Regions from separate parts of the Mesocryomonas lacus genome, predicted to be linked through region 2. Evidence: riboswitches for the same ligand, from Rfam matches in the RefSeq annotation. Region 2 holds a riboswitch; each other region holds the start of a gene.

Region 1 (5,495 bases), on a different contig from region 2:
TGGTGAGGAAGCCAAAACCGAACAGCACGAAGGGCACGGTCAGGCCAAGCAGCACCAGAACGCGCGTGCGGGTGAGCACCACTGTCATCCCGGCAAACAGCAGGATGGCGAAGAGCTGGAAGCCGGGGGTGAACACCATGGTCGTCGCGAGGATCCAGGCGAGGCAAGCGCCGAGCACCGTCAGCGGGTTGACCGCGCCCATCAACGGGCCGCCTGCCAGGTCAGCGCCGGCGCGAGCAGCGGCTCGGCGAGGCCGTTTTCCGCCATCAGCCGGGCATCCAGCAGGAGGTCGCGCGCCGGCCCGATCGCCTTCAGGCACCCCTCCCCGAGGATCGCCACCCGGTCGGCCAGCCGCAGCGCCAGGTCCATGTCGTGGGTGATGACGACGATGGCGCGATCGCGGGCGCGCAGCGCGTCGATCCGCGCGGTCAAGTCCGCCGTGCCGGCGGCGTCGAGCCCGGCGCTCGGCTCGTCCAGCACCAGCAGCGGCCAGCGGTCGGCGGCATCGATCGCCGCCAGCGCCACCCGCCGCTTCTGGCCCTCGGACAGCGTGAAGGGATGACGGTCCTCGAGCCCGCCGAGGCCGAAGCGGTCGAGGGCGACGTTCAGACGCGCGGCCCGCTCCGCCGCGGGCATGGCCGACGGCAGCATGGCGTCGATCTCGTCGCGGACCGAGCCGGTCGCGAACTGGTCCTCGGGATGCTGCAAGGCGATGGCGCCGGGCGCCCCGGTCCGCGCGCCGCCTTTCAGGCGCAGCAACCCGGCAAGGCTTGCACCCAGCGTCGACTTCCCCGCCCCGTTGCGCCCGAGAAGCACCAGCACCTCGCCGGTTTGAACCCCGAGGGAGATTTCCCGCAGCACGACGGGGCCGAGAAACGGCGCGCAATCGGCCTTGTCGAGGCGGGCGATGTCCGCGCCCGGATGCGGTCGCGCTTGCGGCGGCAGCCGCTCGGCAGCGAAACCCGCCACCGCAGCCCTGGCCGCCACCTGAAGCTCAGGCGACAGGCGCTGCAGCGGCGCGAGCGCTTCAGCGAGGGTCAGCGGCGGCGGGTCGAGCGTGATGCCGGCCGCCATCAACGCGGCGTCGAGATGGGCGGCGAGCGGCTGCCAGAGACCTTCCGCGCGAAGGACGGCATGGCTTGCGCGGAACAGCTGGCGCGGCGGCCCCTCGGCGATCACCTGCCCGGATCGGCCGAGCACGACGACGCGGTCGATGGCGTCGATCAGCCCGTCCAGCCGGTGGTCGACCACGAGGCAGGCGCGGTTGCCCGTCCTGTCGTGGAGCACCGCGTGCAGCCGCGCCGCGGCCTCGGGCGAGAGGTGCGCGGTCGGTTCATCGGCGAGGAGGATCGGAGCGTTCTGGGCAAGGATGGCCGCGAGCGCCACCAGCTGCCGTTCGCCGCCGGACATCGAGAGCGAGCGACGCTCGCGCCAATCCGCGGGCAGACCGAGCCGCTGCATCACATCAGACACCCGCGCCTCGATCGCGGCCGGCGCCATGCCGAGGTTCTCGCAGGCGAAGGCGATCTCGTCGCGCACACGCATGCCGCAAAGCACCTGGTCGGCGTCCTGGAAATAATGCCCGACGGTATCGGACCACTCGGCCGGCGAGCGGCTGTCGCCGGGCCGGCCGAACAGGCGCGTCGTGCCCGAGACATCAGCGGGAACGTTCGCCGGCACCAGCCCGGTCAGCGCCAGCAGCAGCGAAGACTTGCCGGAACCGGAGGCGCCGAGCAGCAGTACCCGCTCGCCCGGCAGGAGCCGCAAATCGACCGGGCCGATGGTCGGCGTGCCGGCGAAGGTGATCGCCGTCCGCCGCCATTCCGCCGCGGCCACCCCGCCGCTGGAAGGTGTGCCGCCGTTGCTGAGGCGTGCGTCAGGCAAGCGCCGTCCGCCGGTCGGTGTCGATCTTCAGCCCGTGCAGCACGCCGGTCCGGTAGAGCGCGGCGACGATGGCGTGGCCGAGCCAGCCGCCGAGCAGCGCGCCCGACAGGCAGCGCAGCGCGAACATGGCCACCAGCAGGCCCGGCGCCAGCGCGCCGTAGTCGAAGCGGATCCAGGTGTAGATAAAGCTCGCGATCGCCGCGCCGACGCCGGCCGCCATCAGCACCGGCAGCGAGTAGTTGCGCCAGCGGGTCGCGGCGAACACCGCTTCCGCCCCCGCGCCCTGGATCATGCCCGAGAGGATCAGAAGGAGGCCGCCGGGGCTGCCGAGAAGGATCTCGACCGCCGCGGCCATCACCTCGGCGGCGAAGGCGACGCCGGGCTTGCGGATGATCGCCGCGGCGACCACCGAGGCGATGAACCAGAAGCCCATGAAGACGTCCATCGAGACGGCGCCGAGGGCGGCCTGGGCGATCAGCCAGATCTGCACCCAGCCGAGATAGAGCACGGCAAAAACCGCGCCGAGGACGGCGACGACGAGCGTTTCGCGCAGGGTCCAGCCTGTTCGCATGGCAGTTCTCCGGATGTGAGGGGTCAGTCTGGGGACGTCAGGAAAGGCTGGTGGACACCGGGCGAACAGCCGAAGGGCTGTTCGCCGACAGGGTCACGTCGAGGGCGACGTGGGCCCCCTCGGGCGCAAAGCGCAAAAAGGCTTCCGACAGGGTGGCGAAGACCATCCCGGCATCGCCGGACAGTTTCGTGCAGAAATTCTTCGAGCGGTCGAAGACGCCGGACTGCTTGAGGAAGTCGATGCAGGCGTAGATCTCGTCCATGTGCTCGCCGCGGCCGAGCGGATAGTAGGAGAACTGCGCCGATATTGTCTGGCCGGTGGGGGCTGCGGCCGCGACCTTGGCAAGGCTTGCGGCGACGCGCTGGTCCAGCGGACCGAGCGGGGCGAAGCCTCCCTCGGGCGGCGAGCAGATCGCATCGTCCGGCTCGCCGGGACAGCCGCGCGAGACCGTGGCCGACAGCACCGTGTGCATCCCGCCGCGGGCGGCGGAAACGAAGAGGTCGCGCATTGCTGGGAAGAGCTCTTCCGGCGGGCCGACGAGGAGCGTCGAGAGGTCGTCGGTCTCGATCCTGAACCGCGGGCGGTAGGGATCGAGCGCGCCGAGCGCACCGAGGATGACGGCGACGAAATCGTCGGTCATCGGGTAAAGGGAAATCTGTGCGCCTGAAAACATCGCTCGCCTCGCTCCGCTGGCATTACCCAGATCAGCTTGAGGGTTTGAAGGCCTGCGCCCTCGTCTCAGCCCCGGCATTGCGGAGCACCCCTGTCGTGACGGCGTGTCTACGCCCCGCGGAGGTCGGGCACAAGGGCTTTTCGCAAGGGGGCGCGGCACCCCGACGTGGCCCGGCGGCGCCGCAGCAGCGTTGCGTCTCCCGCCACAACTGGCACTCCCGCGAAAAATTCGGCAGAAGGGGCGGCCAACCGGGACCCCGCCATGACGCGCACGCTGTTTTCGCCCCTCGCCCGCTCGCTGCCGGCCAGCATTCCCTTCGTCGGGCCGGAAGCGCTGGAGCGCCAAGCCGGCACGGCCTTCAAGGCCCGGCTCGGGGCGAACGAGAGCGTGTTCGGCCCCTCCCCCGCCGCCATCGAGGCGATGCGCGCGGCGGCCGCGGAGAGCTGGGCCTATGGCGATCCCGAGCAGGCCGAATTGAAGGCGGCGCTCGCCGCGCATCACGGGCTGAAGCCGGAGAACATCACCGTCGGCGAGGGCATTGACGGCCTGCTGGGCCTCCTGGTGCAGCTCGCCACCGAGCCGGGCGATGCTGTGCTGACCTCGCGCGGGGCGTACCCGACCTTCAACTACCACGTCGCCGGCCATGGCGCGGTGCTCGACATGGTGCCTTACCGCGACGCCCGTCCGGAGATCGCCGAGGACATCGACGCACTGATCGAGCGCGCCCGCGAGACCCGGCCGCGCCTCCTCTACTTCGCCAATCCGGACAACCCGACGGGCTCCTGGCATTCGGCCGAAGCGGTCGGGCGGCTGATCGCCGAGACGCCGGAGGAAACGATCCTGGTGCTCGACGAGGCCTATTGCGATTTCGCGCCGGCGTCCGCGCTGCCGCCGATCGACCTTCTCCGGCCGAACCTCCTGCGCTTCCGCACCTTCTCGAAGGCCTACGGAATGGCGGGCGTCCGGGTCGGCTACGCCATCGGCGATGCCGGCTCGATCCGCCAGTTCGACAAGGTGCGCAATCATTTCGGCGTGTCGCGGATCGCCCAGGCCGGCGCGCTCGCAGCGCTCGGCGACCAGGCGTTTCTCTTTGACGTCGTCGGAAAAGTCGCGGCAGGACGGGCGCGGCTGGCCTCGATCGCAACGGCGGCAGGGCTTTCGCCGCTCCCCTCGGCGACGAATTTCGTCGCCATCGACTGCGGCCGGGATGCGGCCTACGCGAAAGCGGTGCTCGCCGGCATTCTGGCGGAGGGCGTCTTCATCCGCATGCCCGGCGTCGCGCCGCTCGACCGGATGATCCGCGTCACCGTCGGCCGCGAGCCGGACCTCGCTCTGTTCGAACAGGCGCTGCACAGGGTCCTGAACGGGCTCGGCCGCAACGGCTGATGCGGCTGTCGTCGTGGGTCCGGTAAGACCAGCCCCAGGCGATCAGTGCCGGGCGATCCAGTCGCGGGCGGCGCGCAGCGCCTTGGCGATGTCTGCCTTCGACATCTGGTCCGCGACTTCCTGGCGGTGGAAGGCGGCATCCTCGACACCGTCGCGGGCGGCGAGGTTGAAGTACATGTGGGCGGCCACGAGATCGACCGCGCCGTCGCGGCCGAGCGCGCAGAGCAGGCCCATCTGGAACAGGACATCCGGCGACGGGGTGAAAACGGTGGCGCCGATGGTGCCGGTCGAGTGATCCGAGAAATCGAAGCGTGCCATGTCCGAAGGTCTCCTGATGGTGCGGTTCGCCGGTTGCCCCGGCCGCTCTCTGCTGCCTTGGAGAATGCACCCTTCGCTTCAACACCCGCTTAAAAGGCGTGGCTAATTTGAACTAAACACCACGCTCATCTTTCACTAACCTTTGGCCATCCATTCTTCCGCAGCCCCTATACGGCAGCGCTGACAGCAAATGCGGCGGAATACGGGCAGGCGGACGGTGAACGCTTGCGTAACCATCCCGCGAAACAGACCCTCATCTTCAGCCATTCCGATCCAAACCGAAAAGGCTTGTTGCGCGGCGGCCAAACCACCGCTTTGCCACCGCCACTGGCCTGGTTTACGTCTTGGCTGCGGGAACCGCGCAAGCGCCGGCACGGCGCCGCATTCCGGCTGGGGAGGATAAGAATGAACCGCATCATGATCGCTGCCGCATCGCTCGCGATGATCAGCTGGAGCGCTGTGGCCGCGGAGCCGGTCGTCGGCAATTGGAAGACCGCCAGCGGCGAGACCGCGAAGATCGCGCCTTGCGGCGGCGACTACTGCATCACGGTCACTACCGGCAAGTTCAAGGGCAAGCAGATCGGCAAGATGAGCGGCGCGGGGGCGGACTACGCAGGCGAGATCCTCGACCCGCAAGCGGACAAGACCTATTCCGGCAGCGCC
Region 2 (5,495 bases):
CTCCAAGACCTGGCCGAGATCGTAATGGCGCAGGTCGAGATGCTGCATGCGGTCGGACGCATCGACGCGATCAGCGGCATGCCGAACCGCAACCAATTCCTAGACGACCTGGCGGACCAGGCACTCGATCAGGCGGGAACTACCCGGATGGCCGTACTGGTGGAGATCGCGAGCAGTCTGGAAATGGATCAGGCGGCCCGCGTGATGGGGACAAGCTACTTCGACGAAGTCGTACAGGCCGCCGCGGCGACGATACAAGCCATCATCGGCCCGCATCGTCCGCTCTACCAAGTGGGATCGACGCAGTTTGCGTTCATGGCGCCGATCGGCGTGGAGAAGGCGGGATATGCGACGTTGCTTCGGAGCAGGACACAAGCGCAGCATCGTACACTGAGATCTGGGTTTCTGCTCAGTCCCCGTATTGGCGTAACCGAGTTCCGCCTTGGCGAAATCGAGCCCCGTGAGGTTCTTCGAACCGCACATGTCGCGTCCCAGGGTGCACGTATCGCAGGCGAGACAGTCAATTTCTATTCCAGGGACGTGGACCAGGCTGACACCCGCCGCTACTGGATCCTGAGTGAATTCAAGTCGGCGATAGCATTCGGACAGCTGCATCTGGTCTACCAGCCGCGGGTCGACCTCTGGAGCGGCGAATGCAAGGGCATCGAGGCCCTTGTCCGTTGGACACACCCCGAAGCCGGGGCCATCTCGCCGGCGGAGTTCGTCCCCATCGTCGAATCCACCGGCGACATCCGGACGCTAACGTCGTGGGTCGTCGATGCCAGTCTCGCGCAGATGGCCGAATGGCAACGCACGAAGACCACGGTTCGAATGTCGGTCAACATCTCGCCGAGCAATCTCGAAGACCCGGAATTCCTGCCCATGCTCGAAGCGAAGCTGTCAGGTCACGGGATTCCGTCGCATCGGATAGAGCTCGAGCTCACCGAAGGAGCCGTCATGCGCGAGGGGGGCAAGGGTCTCGACAAACTCGGGGCCATCTCGTCCATGGGCATGACACTCGCCATCGACGATTTCGGAACGGGCTACAGCAGCCTTTCGTATCTCCAGAAGCTGCCGGTGGACGTCGTGAAGATCGACCGGTCCTTCCTCTTGAACATCGCGAAGGACGAGAAGGCGCTGACGCTCGTCCGGGCGATGATCACGCTGTGTCACGACCTTGGATACCGCGTCGTCGCCGAAGGCATCGAGGACAAGGCTACCAGCGATCTGCTCGTCAGAGCCGGTTGCGACGAGGGACAGGGCTACTATTTCGGTAGGCCGATGCTGCCCGAGGCATTCGTCGAATGGCTCGGCGAGCGGCAGGAATTAATTGCGGTGGGCTAAGGTTCTTCGCGTTGATCTCCGGCCGACTTAAACACTCGGACCGAACACACGGCCCGCATTGCCATCCCCAAAGACTTCCCTAAAACTCCGACGAATATGGTCGCGACAAATTCCGAGACGCCGCTGAAGTGGTGCACGTCAGCATATGCTGAGGAAGTGCGGGTTCCTTGGCGCGTGAGAATACTTCAGGCCACTCTGACAGGTTTTCGTTCATTCGTTGCCTTGCCAGATATGTCAACTGGTTGGCATCGTCGAGCAGCTGATCTGGAGTCGTTTGCATCGTGGCTAGAGCCGCCCAATCATTTAATGTCCGCTTTTGAGGAGAAGCAAGAAGGACTTCGAATGGCCGGGTCGGGCGCTAACGCGCCACTGCGCAGGGCCATCGAACCGCTTACGTGCAGCGTTCACTTGATCGAGTTGAGCAAAAATGCGGCCTTCAACGTCAGGCGTCATTCACTGCCGTCCTCACCGATACAATTCGTACCACACCACTGCTATGTCGCAGATCATGTCGCACGGATTCGCCGGCTTCCAGCGGAACCCCTTGGAAATCAAGGGAGCTGGATGCAACATGACTGCGACACGATAGGGCCTCTTCCAAGGCATAAGCCGTTGAAATTATTGGTGATCCCGACTGGATTTGAACCAGTGACCCTCAGATTAGGAATCTGATGCTCTATCCTGCTGAGCTACGGGACCATTCTCTCCACCCTAGTCGAAAAAGGGCGTCGGGGCCAAGCCCCTTGCGGGGCATCGGTCGTCGGGTCGTGCCGCTGGCGGCGTGGGCCGGTTAGGGGCGCTCGGTGGCGGGGCGGGCATCGCCCCCGGGGGCTTGTATCAGCATGACCGCGGTTCCGCTCGCGAGTGTGACCGTCACCGGGCCGGCGGCCTCGTTGGACTGGGTGAGGATCGAGTGGAACGGCACGGCGACGTTCTCCAGCGGCCAGCGGGCGCCCTCGATGGTCAGGCCGGCGAGGTCGGAGAATTTGAGGATGGAGAAGGTGGTGCCGGGCGCGAGGTCGAATTTTTGCGCGCCGGGGGCGAGTGGCACGGCGGTCTCGTTGCCGTCGGCGAGCGTCACGCCAAGCCCGCGGGCGGCATAGCGCAGTGCCAGCACCAGGTGCATGAAGGCGTGGTCGGTGCGCGGGCCGCCGCAGGCGCCGACCAGCAGGAGGTCGGTGGCGCCGCGCGCGATGGCGGTGTCGATCGCCAGCTCGCCATCGGTCCTGTCCTTGTCGCGCGGAAAGGTCTCGCGCGGGGTCTCGGCATGACGGGCATCGAGCGCCGGATCGACCGAATCGAAGTCGCCGACCCAGAGCTCCGGCACGACGCCGAGCGGTGCGGCATGCATCATGCCGCGGTCGGCGGCGATGATGCGCGTCGCCGCAACGGCGCGGCAGAGGTCTCCGGTCGGCCGGATCGGGCCTGCGAGAAGGATGGTGAAGCGGCTCATGCCGCGGCTGTAGCGGCCGGCGAGGGGAGGGGCAACCATCGATCCGCACGGCCTCCCTCACTGACGGCGGATCGCCGCGGCGTTAGGTGCCGCAGCGCGGGTCTGAAGATGGGGAAGGGTTAGGGGCTGCGGATGCAGCGACCTCTTTTTGGCGCCGGAAGGCCTGCAGCAGCCGTGCCCCTGTCTTGCCTTGCCCGCAGAGCCGGCTATGCTGGCCCGGCTCACACGGGGTGCCTTCGGGCTGAGAGGCTTTTTGCCAACCCGCCGAACCTGATCCGGCTCGTACCGGCGGAGGGATGAGGGCGTCCGCGCAGCGCGCGGAAGCGCACCCAGTCGATCCGCGAGACGGCCGCCTTGTCGAAGGAAACGCCGTGCGTCTTGCCTCTCTCGCCTCCACGCTGGCGCTTGTCGCCGCCTCCGCTCTGCCGGCCCTCGCGGCGGACGAAAAGCCGGTGCTGACCGTCTACACCTATGAGAGCTTCCTGCCGGAATGGGGCCCGGGTCCGAAAATCGAGGCGGCGTTCGAGAAGACCTGCGGCTGCGACCTGCAATGGGTCGGGCTCGGCGACGGCGTTGAGATCCTCAACCGTCTGAAGCTCGAAGGCGCCGGCACCAAGGCCGACGTCGCCCTCGGCATGACCGCCGAAATGGTGCCGGAGATGAAGGCGACCGGCCTCTTCGCCGACAGCGGCGTCGATCTCGCCGCTCTGACGGTGCCGGGCGGCTTCGACGACAAGGTCTTCGTGCCGTTCGACTACAGCTACCTCGCCTTCATCTACGACACCGAGACGGTGAAGAACCCGCCGAAGAGCTTTGACGACCTCATCAATGGCGACCCCGACGAGAAGATCGTCATCGAGGATGCCCGCACCTCGACGCCAGGCCTCGGCCTGCTGCTCTGGATGAAGGCGGTCTACGGCGAGGGGGCCGCGGCGAAATGGCAGACGCTGTCGAAGCGGATCCTGACGGTCACCCCCGGCTGGAGCGAGGCCTATGGCCTGTTCACGCAAGGCGAGGCGCCGATCGTGCTGAGCTATACGACGTCGCCGGCCTACCACATGATCGAGGAGAAGGTGGAGCGCTACCAGGCGGCCAGCTTCGCCGAAGGCCACTATCTGCAGGTGGAACTCGCCGGCCGGCTGAAGGGCTCGAAGCAGCCGGAACTAGCGAAAGCCTTCCTCGACTTCATCCTCACCCCCGCCTTCCAGGACGTGATCCCGACCACCAACTGGTCGCTGCCGGTGATCGCGCCGTCCACCCCGCTGCCGCCGGAATTTGCAAAACTGGTGCAGCCCGCAAGGCCGCTCGCGGTGCCGGCGGAGGACGTCGCGGCCAACCGCAAGGCCTGGACCGACGAGTGGCTGAAGGCGATCGGCCGCTGAGCCCGGGCCTTACCGCCGACCGGCGCGGGAAGCTTGCCTCAGGCATCGCCGGCCTCGGCTTCCTCGCGCTTTTCGTCGCCGGCCCGTTCGCCGCCCTGCTCGGCTTTGCCGGCGCCTTTCCGGACGTGCCAACGTTGGCGCGCGACGGCTACCTGCAAGGCGTCGTCCTCTTCACCTTGCAGCAGGCGCTGCTCTCGGCGGCCCTATCGGTCGCAGGGGCGGTGCCGCTGGCGATCGCCCTTCACCGCTTCCGTTTTCCCGGGCGGGCGCTGGTGCTGCGGCTGTTCCTGCTGCCGCAGGCGCTGCCGGTGCTGGTCGGCGCGCTCGGCATCATCGCGGTCTGGGGCCGGGGCGGGGTGGTGTCGGAAGGGCTCGCCGCGCTGGGACAGCCACGCCTCGACGTCTACGGCCTCTCCGGCATCCTCCTCGCCCATGTCTTCTTCAACCTGCCGCTGGCGGCGCGGCTGATCTTCGCCGCGCTCGACAGCGTGCCGGCCGAGAGCTGGAAGCTCGCGGGGCAGTTGTCGCTCCGACCGATGGCGGTGTTCCGGCTGGTCGAATGGCCGGCGGTGCGCGCAGCGCTGCCGGGGGCGGCGAGCCTCGTCTTCATGCTCTGCATCACGAGCTTTACCCTGGTGCTGGTGCTGGGAGGTGGGCCGGGCGGCACGACGCTCGAGGTCGCGATCTTCCAGTCGCTGCGCTATGATTTCGACCCCGGCCGGGCGGTGCTCCTGGCCCTCGTGCAGATCACGCTGACCGGCCTCGTGCTCGCTGCGGTGCTGCGCCTCGGCGGGAATCTCGACGCCGGCGTGACGGTCGGGCGCAAGGCGGTCCGCTTCGACCGGCAGACGGCCCTGCAGCGCGCTGGCGGCCTCCTCGTCATTCTCCTCGGTCTTGGTTTCATCGCCGCGCCTTTCGTCGCGGTGCTGGTCAAGGGACTTGGCGCCGATCTCTTCCGCCTTATCGGCGAGCCGCTGCTGCAGCGCGCGCTGGCGACGAGCCTTGCGGTTGGATTTGCCGCGGCGACGCTGAGCCTCATCCTGTCGCTGGCGCTGCTGTTCGGCGCATCGAGCTTCGCTCATCAGAGGGGGCGGCTGCGATCGCTGCGGGGGGTGTTCGACCTGTCCGGCAGCCTGGTGCTGGTGATCCCGCCGATCGTGCTCGGCGCCGGCTGGTTCCTGGTGCTGCGGCAGGCGACTGACGTCTTCGCCCTGGCGCCGGTGATGGTGGTACTGACCAATGCGGTAATGGCCATGCCCTTCGTCATGCGGATTGCCGGGCCGGCGCTCGCGTCGTCGGCGGCGCGCCACGATCGC
Region 3 (5,495 bases), on a different contig from region 2:
GGGTCGGCTCTTGAAGACCTCCACGACGACCGGCCCCGCGGAGAAGGCGTTCGGCCAGCCCGCGTAGAAAGCAATCTGCGAGACAACCTCGCCTGCCTCTTCCTTCTTCAAGCCGTTGTCCAAGGCCCGGTTCAGATGGCCTGAAAGCTGGGCGATCTGTCCGTTCGCCATCAGCGCGGTGATGGTGACGAGGCTCCGGTCACGCGGAGACAGGTCCGGTCGCAGCCAGACGTCCCGGAAGAGCGGATCGGTGGTGAACTGGTCAAGGCCAGGCGTTGCGGCGCCGAGCAGGCTCTCAACACTCGCCTGTCGGCTTGCCTCCGCCTGCTCGTTCACCGGGAGGAGTTCGGGGGACGCCGCCGGCAACTGGTCGGCACCGATCCCGCGCGAGGCGAAGACGTCCTTGGCGACGGCGACGGCAGCCGTGGCGTTCGACCAGCCGGCGTAGAAGGCCAGATGCGTGACAGTCTCGGACAGTTCGCGTGGTGTAACGCCACCGTCGAGGGCGACGTTCAGGTAGTGGTCGAGGTCCATTGTCTGGTTGCGGGCTACGAGGATCGCCACGGTGACGAGGGCTCGGTCGCGGCGCGAAAGCTGCGGGCGCTGCCAAAGGGCTTCGACGATGTCTTCCTGACCAAATCTGGCAAGCGCGGGCGAGACGGACTGGATGTCGGCTGGAGACAGAGCCGAGGCCCCTTGCAGGGGAACGGGCATGTCGGCTGCTCCTTGCGCGATGGCGGGGGCGCTGAGCGCAATGCACATGAGGGTGGCGGAAAGCAGTTTCACAGGCTCGTTCCTTTTCAGAGCGATCGGTTCTCCGACTTTGCCGGGTGCGACGTTGTCCGGCCAACCGAACTCTCAAGGAGCGGCTATTGGCCATGCCGTCACGGTGACCGTGAGGGCTAATGGAAAAGTGGGAGGTGCACCGACCGAGGATTAGGCCAGACATTCGTCATACGGCTATAAGCCTGGTTTATGAATTGGCCGGGTGATCTAAGTGGCTTTGAGCCTGACCCGTGCTGGAGAACGCATCTTCACCTACCTTGAGGTGAATCTTGGCATCCTCGTAGCCAACCGTGTTGGTCCGCTTCTGAACTGATAAGCTCGGAACCTGCCTTTCGGCTTTCCACCCGGCTAAGACAATCAGAGCTCCTGAGGCAATCTGGCTGAAGCTATCTGTTGACGCAGCGTGCTCGCCCAGTCATTCTCTCCCGGTATCTCGAGGGGTGTGCCGCCAGGCACTGAGATGGTGCAAACCGAACCCTTGAACCTGATCCGGGTCATGCCGGCGTAGGAACGAGAAACGGGACCGTGGGTCCCCCGATCCGTCTCATTGCGCATCATTGTATCCGATCGCCCGGGCTCCGACCCCTTGAGATCGCGCATGACGGTGGCATCCGACCAGCTTCTTTCCTTCAACCCCGGAAAAGCCTCCCGGTTGATCATGCTGGGCTGGACAAGCCTCCGCGGCTGCCTTGCCGTCCTCGCGGTCTGGCAACTTGCCACCGTCTCGTTCGACCTGCCCCGATACATATTGCCAACACCCCTGGCGGTCGCGCAGGCGCTGGTCTGGCGCTTTTCGTTCTTGGTCGAGAACGCCGCGACGACGGTAGTTGAGGCGATCCTGGGTCTCGCCTTAGGCACGATGGCGGGCATTCTCTCCGGAGCCGCTGTAGTAGGTTTCCCGCGGTTCGGCGCTCCCGCTTGGCCCGTGCTTCTCGTCCTCCAGGCCATCCCGGTCTTCGCTCTCGCGCCGTTGTTGGTGATCTGGTTCGGCTTCGGGATGACCTCGAAGATCGTGATGGCGGCGCTGATCCTGTTCTTCCCGATTGCGTCCGCATTTGCCGACGGGCTGCGGCGGACCGACGCCGCGCTGGTCGAAGTGGCAGAACTCGCCGGCGCCAGCCGTTTCCAGACCTTCAGGTGGGTGCGGATCCCGCTTGCCGTTCCCGCCTTAGTGACAGGTCTGCGGGTCGCCGCGCCGCTGGCGCCGCTGGGTGCCGTCATTGGCGAATGGGTTGGTGCCTCAGGCGGGCTCGGCTTCGTGATGATCCAGGCCAATGCACGGATGCAGACCGAGATCATGTTCGCCGCCCTGGCGCTGCTTGCCGCGATGACGCTCGTCCTGCGTCTTCTGGTCGACGCCATTGCGGCTCGGCTAACGCCCTGGGCGGTCGAACGATGAATATAAACTCCCTGTCGAAAGGCCCTTGCCCATGCTGAGAAGAACCCTGCTGGGAGTGCCGCTGCTCCTGCCGACCTTGTTGCGTGTCCAGCCCGCCGCCGCCGCCGCCCGTCTCACGGTCTTGCTGGAGTGGTTCGTCAATCCGGACCACGCGCCGCTGGTGCTCGCGCAGAAGCTCGGACTGTTTACGGACAGAGGACTAACGGTGGATCTCGTCCCGCCCGCCGATCCATCAGCCCCGCCGCGGCTTGTCGCCGCAAGCCAGGCTGACATCGCGGTACACTACCAGCCGAACCTCATTCTCGACGTCGCCGCGGGCCTTCCCCTGGTGCGGTTCGGAACGCTCGTGGCGACGCCGCTCAACACGCTGATCGTCCTTGCCAACGGACCCGTGAAGACGCTGGCGGACCTCAAGGGCAAGCGTATCGGCTTCTCGGTCTCCGGCTTCGAGGATGCCATGCTCGGCGCGATGCTAGCTTCCGCCGGGCTGACGTTGGCAGACGTCGAACTCGTCAACGTCAATTTTGCGCTGACGCCGTCTCTGATCTCCGGGCGCGTCGATGCCACCGTCGGTGGCTTCAGGAACTTCGAGCTTACACAGATGCAGATCGAAGGGCATGAAGGCCGCGCTTTTCTGCCGGAAGAGCACGGCGTGCCGGCCTACGACGAACTGATCTACGTGACCCGCCGCGACTTGGCGGCCGACCCGCGCCTGCCGCTCTTCCTCTCCGCGGTCGAGGAAGCGACCCGCCGGCTGGTAGACAAGCCGGATGAGGGATGGCGGCTGTTCCTCGAAGCCCATCCGGACCTGGACGACCGATTGAACCGGCAGGCTTTCCTCGACACTCTGCCCCGCTTCGCCCGCCACCCCGCAAGGCTGGATAGCGAACGCACGGCCCGCTTCGGTGTCTTCATGAAGGAGATGAAGGCGATCGAAAGCGTTCCGACCGTGGCTGAGATCGCAGTGGAGCTCGCTCGATGACGCCCGCTTCGGTTGCCGAGCTTCTGGCGCGACTTCGGAAGCGTCGTCCCCGGGTGCATGCCTTGACCAACACCGTCGTTCAGATGCGCACCGCCGACGGCTTGTCCGCCCTCGGTGCCGTGCCTTCGATGACGGTGGACCCCGACGAGATAGCTGAAGTAGCCGGGGCGGCAGATGCGCTGCTCGTCAATCTAGGCACCCTCGACCGATCGCGCCGGGATGCGATCGAGATCGCCGTGACCCTTTTTGCCGGAAGCGGCCGCCCGTGGGTCCTCGACCCGGTAAAATGTGACATCGCGGAACGACGCAGGGTGCTGGCGGCAGAACTCATCCGCCGCAGCCCGACGCTGGTTCGGGCCAATGCCGAGGAGATGCGGGTCCTCTCACCAACCGGCGCACGGTTGGAAACAAGCGCTACGGACCAGATCACCGTCGGCTCAAGGACGATATTCGTTGCAAACGGGCACCCCTGGTTGGCGCTTGTCACCGGCACCGGCTGCCTGTCGGGCGCCATCGCTGCAGCCTTTCTGACGGTCGAGGACGACCCATTGCAGGCCGCCGTCGCGACCGCTGTCGTTCTTGGCATCGCGGCGGAAAAGGGAGCGGCCCGGGCGGCCGGACCCGGCACCTTCGCCGCGACCCTCCTGGATGTTCTCTCAGACCTATCGAGCGAGGATATCCTCACCCTTGCAAGGATCACCGGATGATCGACATTTCTCTTCACGCCATTGTAGATGCTGGGTCTTGCGGTCTGGATCGTCTTCCCGCTCTGGCGCGCCTTTCGGCGGAACACGGTGCGACGCTGGTCCAGTATCGCGACAAGACGTCCGCGACCCGGGACATGATCGAGCGCGCTTCGGCGATCCGGGGGGCGCTCGCCGGAACGGGAATACCCCTTCTCATCAACGACCGTGTCGATGTCGCCCTCGCGGCCGGCGCCGACGGCGTGCATCTCGGTCGCGACGACATGACGGGGGCGACGGCTCGTCGCCTGCTCGGCCCAGACGCGTTCATCGGTGCGACAGTGAAGGATCTGGCGGACGCCGATACGGCGCTTGGTGCCCCGATCGACTATGCCTGCATTGGCGGCGTCTTCGAGACGCTCTCGAAGCAGAACCCGGATGCACCAGTGGGTCTTGAGGGCTTCAGGACGCTCCGGGAACGGCTGGCTGCGGGAAATCCCCATCTACCCGTCGGCGCGATCGCCGGCATCGATCTTGCCCACGTTTCGTCGATTATGGGGGCCGGCGCCGACGGGATCGCGGTGATCTCGGCCATCTTCGGGCAGCGAGACCCCGCCGGGGCAACGCGTGCCCTACGGATGGCGGTCGATGCCGAAAGGGCGCGCCGATGACCGCGATAGCGCTGACGATTGCAGGTTCCGACAGCGGCGGCGGTGCCGGGATCCAGGCCGACCTCAAGACCTTCTCGGCGCTCGGCGTCTATGGCGCCAGCGCGATCACGGCCGTGACCGCGCAGAACACGACGGGCGTTCGTGCCGTCGCTTATCTGTCAGCCGACATGGTGACAGCCCAGATCGATGCCGTACTGGAGGACATGGCTGTCGGCGCGATCAAGATCGGTATGGCCGGAAACAGGGAAACCATCATCGCCATCGCCGAGGCACTTCGTCAGCACGGGCGGCGCGCCGTTGTCGATCCGGTCATGGTGGCGACGTCCGGTGACAGGCTGTTGGCGGCGGAGGCCGTGGATGTCCTTGTCCGGCACCTTCTGCCACTTGCGATCATCGCTACCCCCAATCTCCCCGAGGCGGCACTCCTTTCCGGCATGCCGATCGCCAGAAACGAGGCCGACATGATCCGCCAGGGCCGAGCGATCCTAAACCATGGTGTTGCGGCCGTGCTGGTGAAGGGCGGGCATCTTGGCGGCCCGAAGAGCGTCGACATCCTGGTCACCGCGCACGGTCCCTCGCAGCGCTTCGTTTCGGCCCGCCTACCCACCCGTCACGACCATGGCACCGGCTGCACCCTCTCGGCGGCGATCGCGGCGGGGCTCGCGAAGGGCGCCATGCTCGCCGACACCGTGGAGACTGCAAAGGACTATCTGACTCGCGCCCTGGCGGCGGCGGACGGCCTGGAGGTCGGCGGTGGCCGCGGGCCAGTGCATCATTTTCATCACTGGTGGGAGAAGTGAGCCCAATGGATCGGCCACTGCATGGCCTTGCGGACCAGCTCGCCCAGGAGAAGGAAGCGTGATGCCGACCACCCGCAGAACCGTTCTGGGCGGACTTGGCCTTCTGGCGGCACCGGGGCTGATGCGAAGCGCCTGGGCCGCGCCACATCGGCTGACCGTCGCCTCGCTCCTCGG

The links. Region 2 has a riboswitch for thiamine pyrophosphate ahead of thiB (thiamine ABC transporter substrate binding subunit). Riboswitches for the same ligand answer to the same signal wherever they lie in the genome.
Region 1: linked by a shared signal. The riboswitch ahead of ACZLZQ_RS08070 (YkoF family thiamine/hydroxymethylpyrimidine-binding protein) and the one ahead of thiB (thiamine ABC transporter substrate binding subunit) in region 2 are both predicted to bind thiamine pyrophosphate.
Region 3: linked by a shared signal. The riboswitch ahead of ACZLZQ_RS14435 (ABC transporter permease) and the one ahead of thiB (thiamine ABC transporter substrate binding subunit) in region 2 are both predicted to bind thiamine pyrophosphate.

The regions. Positions count from the first base shown of each region.
Region 1 covers NZ_JBUZWF020000002.1:643,495-648,989, reverse strand. Annotated here, with positions in the region: gene ACZLZQ_RS08085 (energy-coupling factor transporter transmembrane component T family protein) at 1-202, opposite strand, end outside; gene ACZLZQ_RS08080 (ABC transporter ATP-binding protein) at 202-1,884, opposite strand; gene ACZLZQ_RS08075 (ECF transporter S component) at 1,877-2,455, opposite strand; gene ACZLZQ_RS08070 (YkoF family thiamine/hydroxymethylpyrimidine-binding protein) at 2,493-3,128, opposite strand; TPP riboswitch at 3,120-3,230, opposite strand; gene ACZLZQ_RS08065 (pyridoxal phosphate-dependent aminotransferase) at 3,390-4,514, shown strand; gene ACZLZQ_RS08060 (sel1 repeat family protein) at 4,557-4,832, opposite strand; gene ACZLZQ_RS08055 (DUF2147 domain-containing protein) at 5,238-5,495, shown strand, end outside.
Region 2 covers NZ_JBUZWF020000009.1:163,210-168,704, reverse strand. Annotated here, with positions in the region: gene ACZLZQ_RS23250 (putative bifunctional diguanylate cyclase/phosphodiesterase) at 1-1,344, shown strand, start outside; tRNA gene ACZLZQ_RS23245 (tRNA-Arg) at 1,967-2,043, opposite strand; gene ACZLZQ_RS23240 (thiamine diphosphokinase) at 2,135-2,797, opposite strand; TPP riboswitch at 3,014-3,111, shown strand; gene thiB (thiamine ABC transporter substrate binding subunit) at 3,169-4,179, shown strand; gene thiP (thiamine/thiamine pyrophosphate ABC transporter permease) at 4,155-5,495, shown strand, end outside.
Region 3 covers NZ_JBUZWF020000004.1:38,825-44,319, reverse strand. Annotated here, with positions in the region: gene ACZLZQ_RS14440 (carboxymuconolactone decarboxylase family protein) at 1-762, opposite strand, end outside; TPP riboswitch at 1,213-1,314, shown strand; gene ACZLZQ_RS14435 (ABC transporter permease) at 1,445-2,185, shown strand; gene ACZLZQ_RS14430 (ABC transporter substrate-binding protein) at 2,220-3,167, shown strand; gene ACZLZQ_RS14425 (hydroxyethylthiazole kinase) at 3,164-3,874, shown strand; gene thiE (thiamine phosphate synthase) at 3,871-4,521, shown strand; gene thiD (bifunctional hydroxymethylpyrimidine kinase/phosphomethylpyrimidine kinase) at 4,518-5,321, shown strand; gene ACZLZQ_RS14410 (TRAP transporter substrate-binding protein) at 5,383-5,495, shown strand, end outside.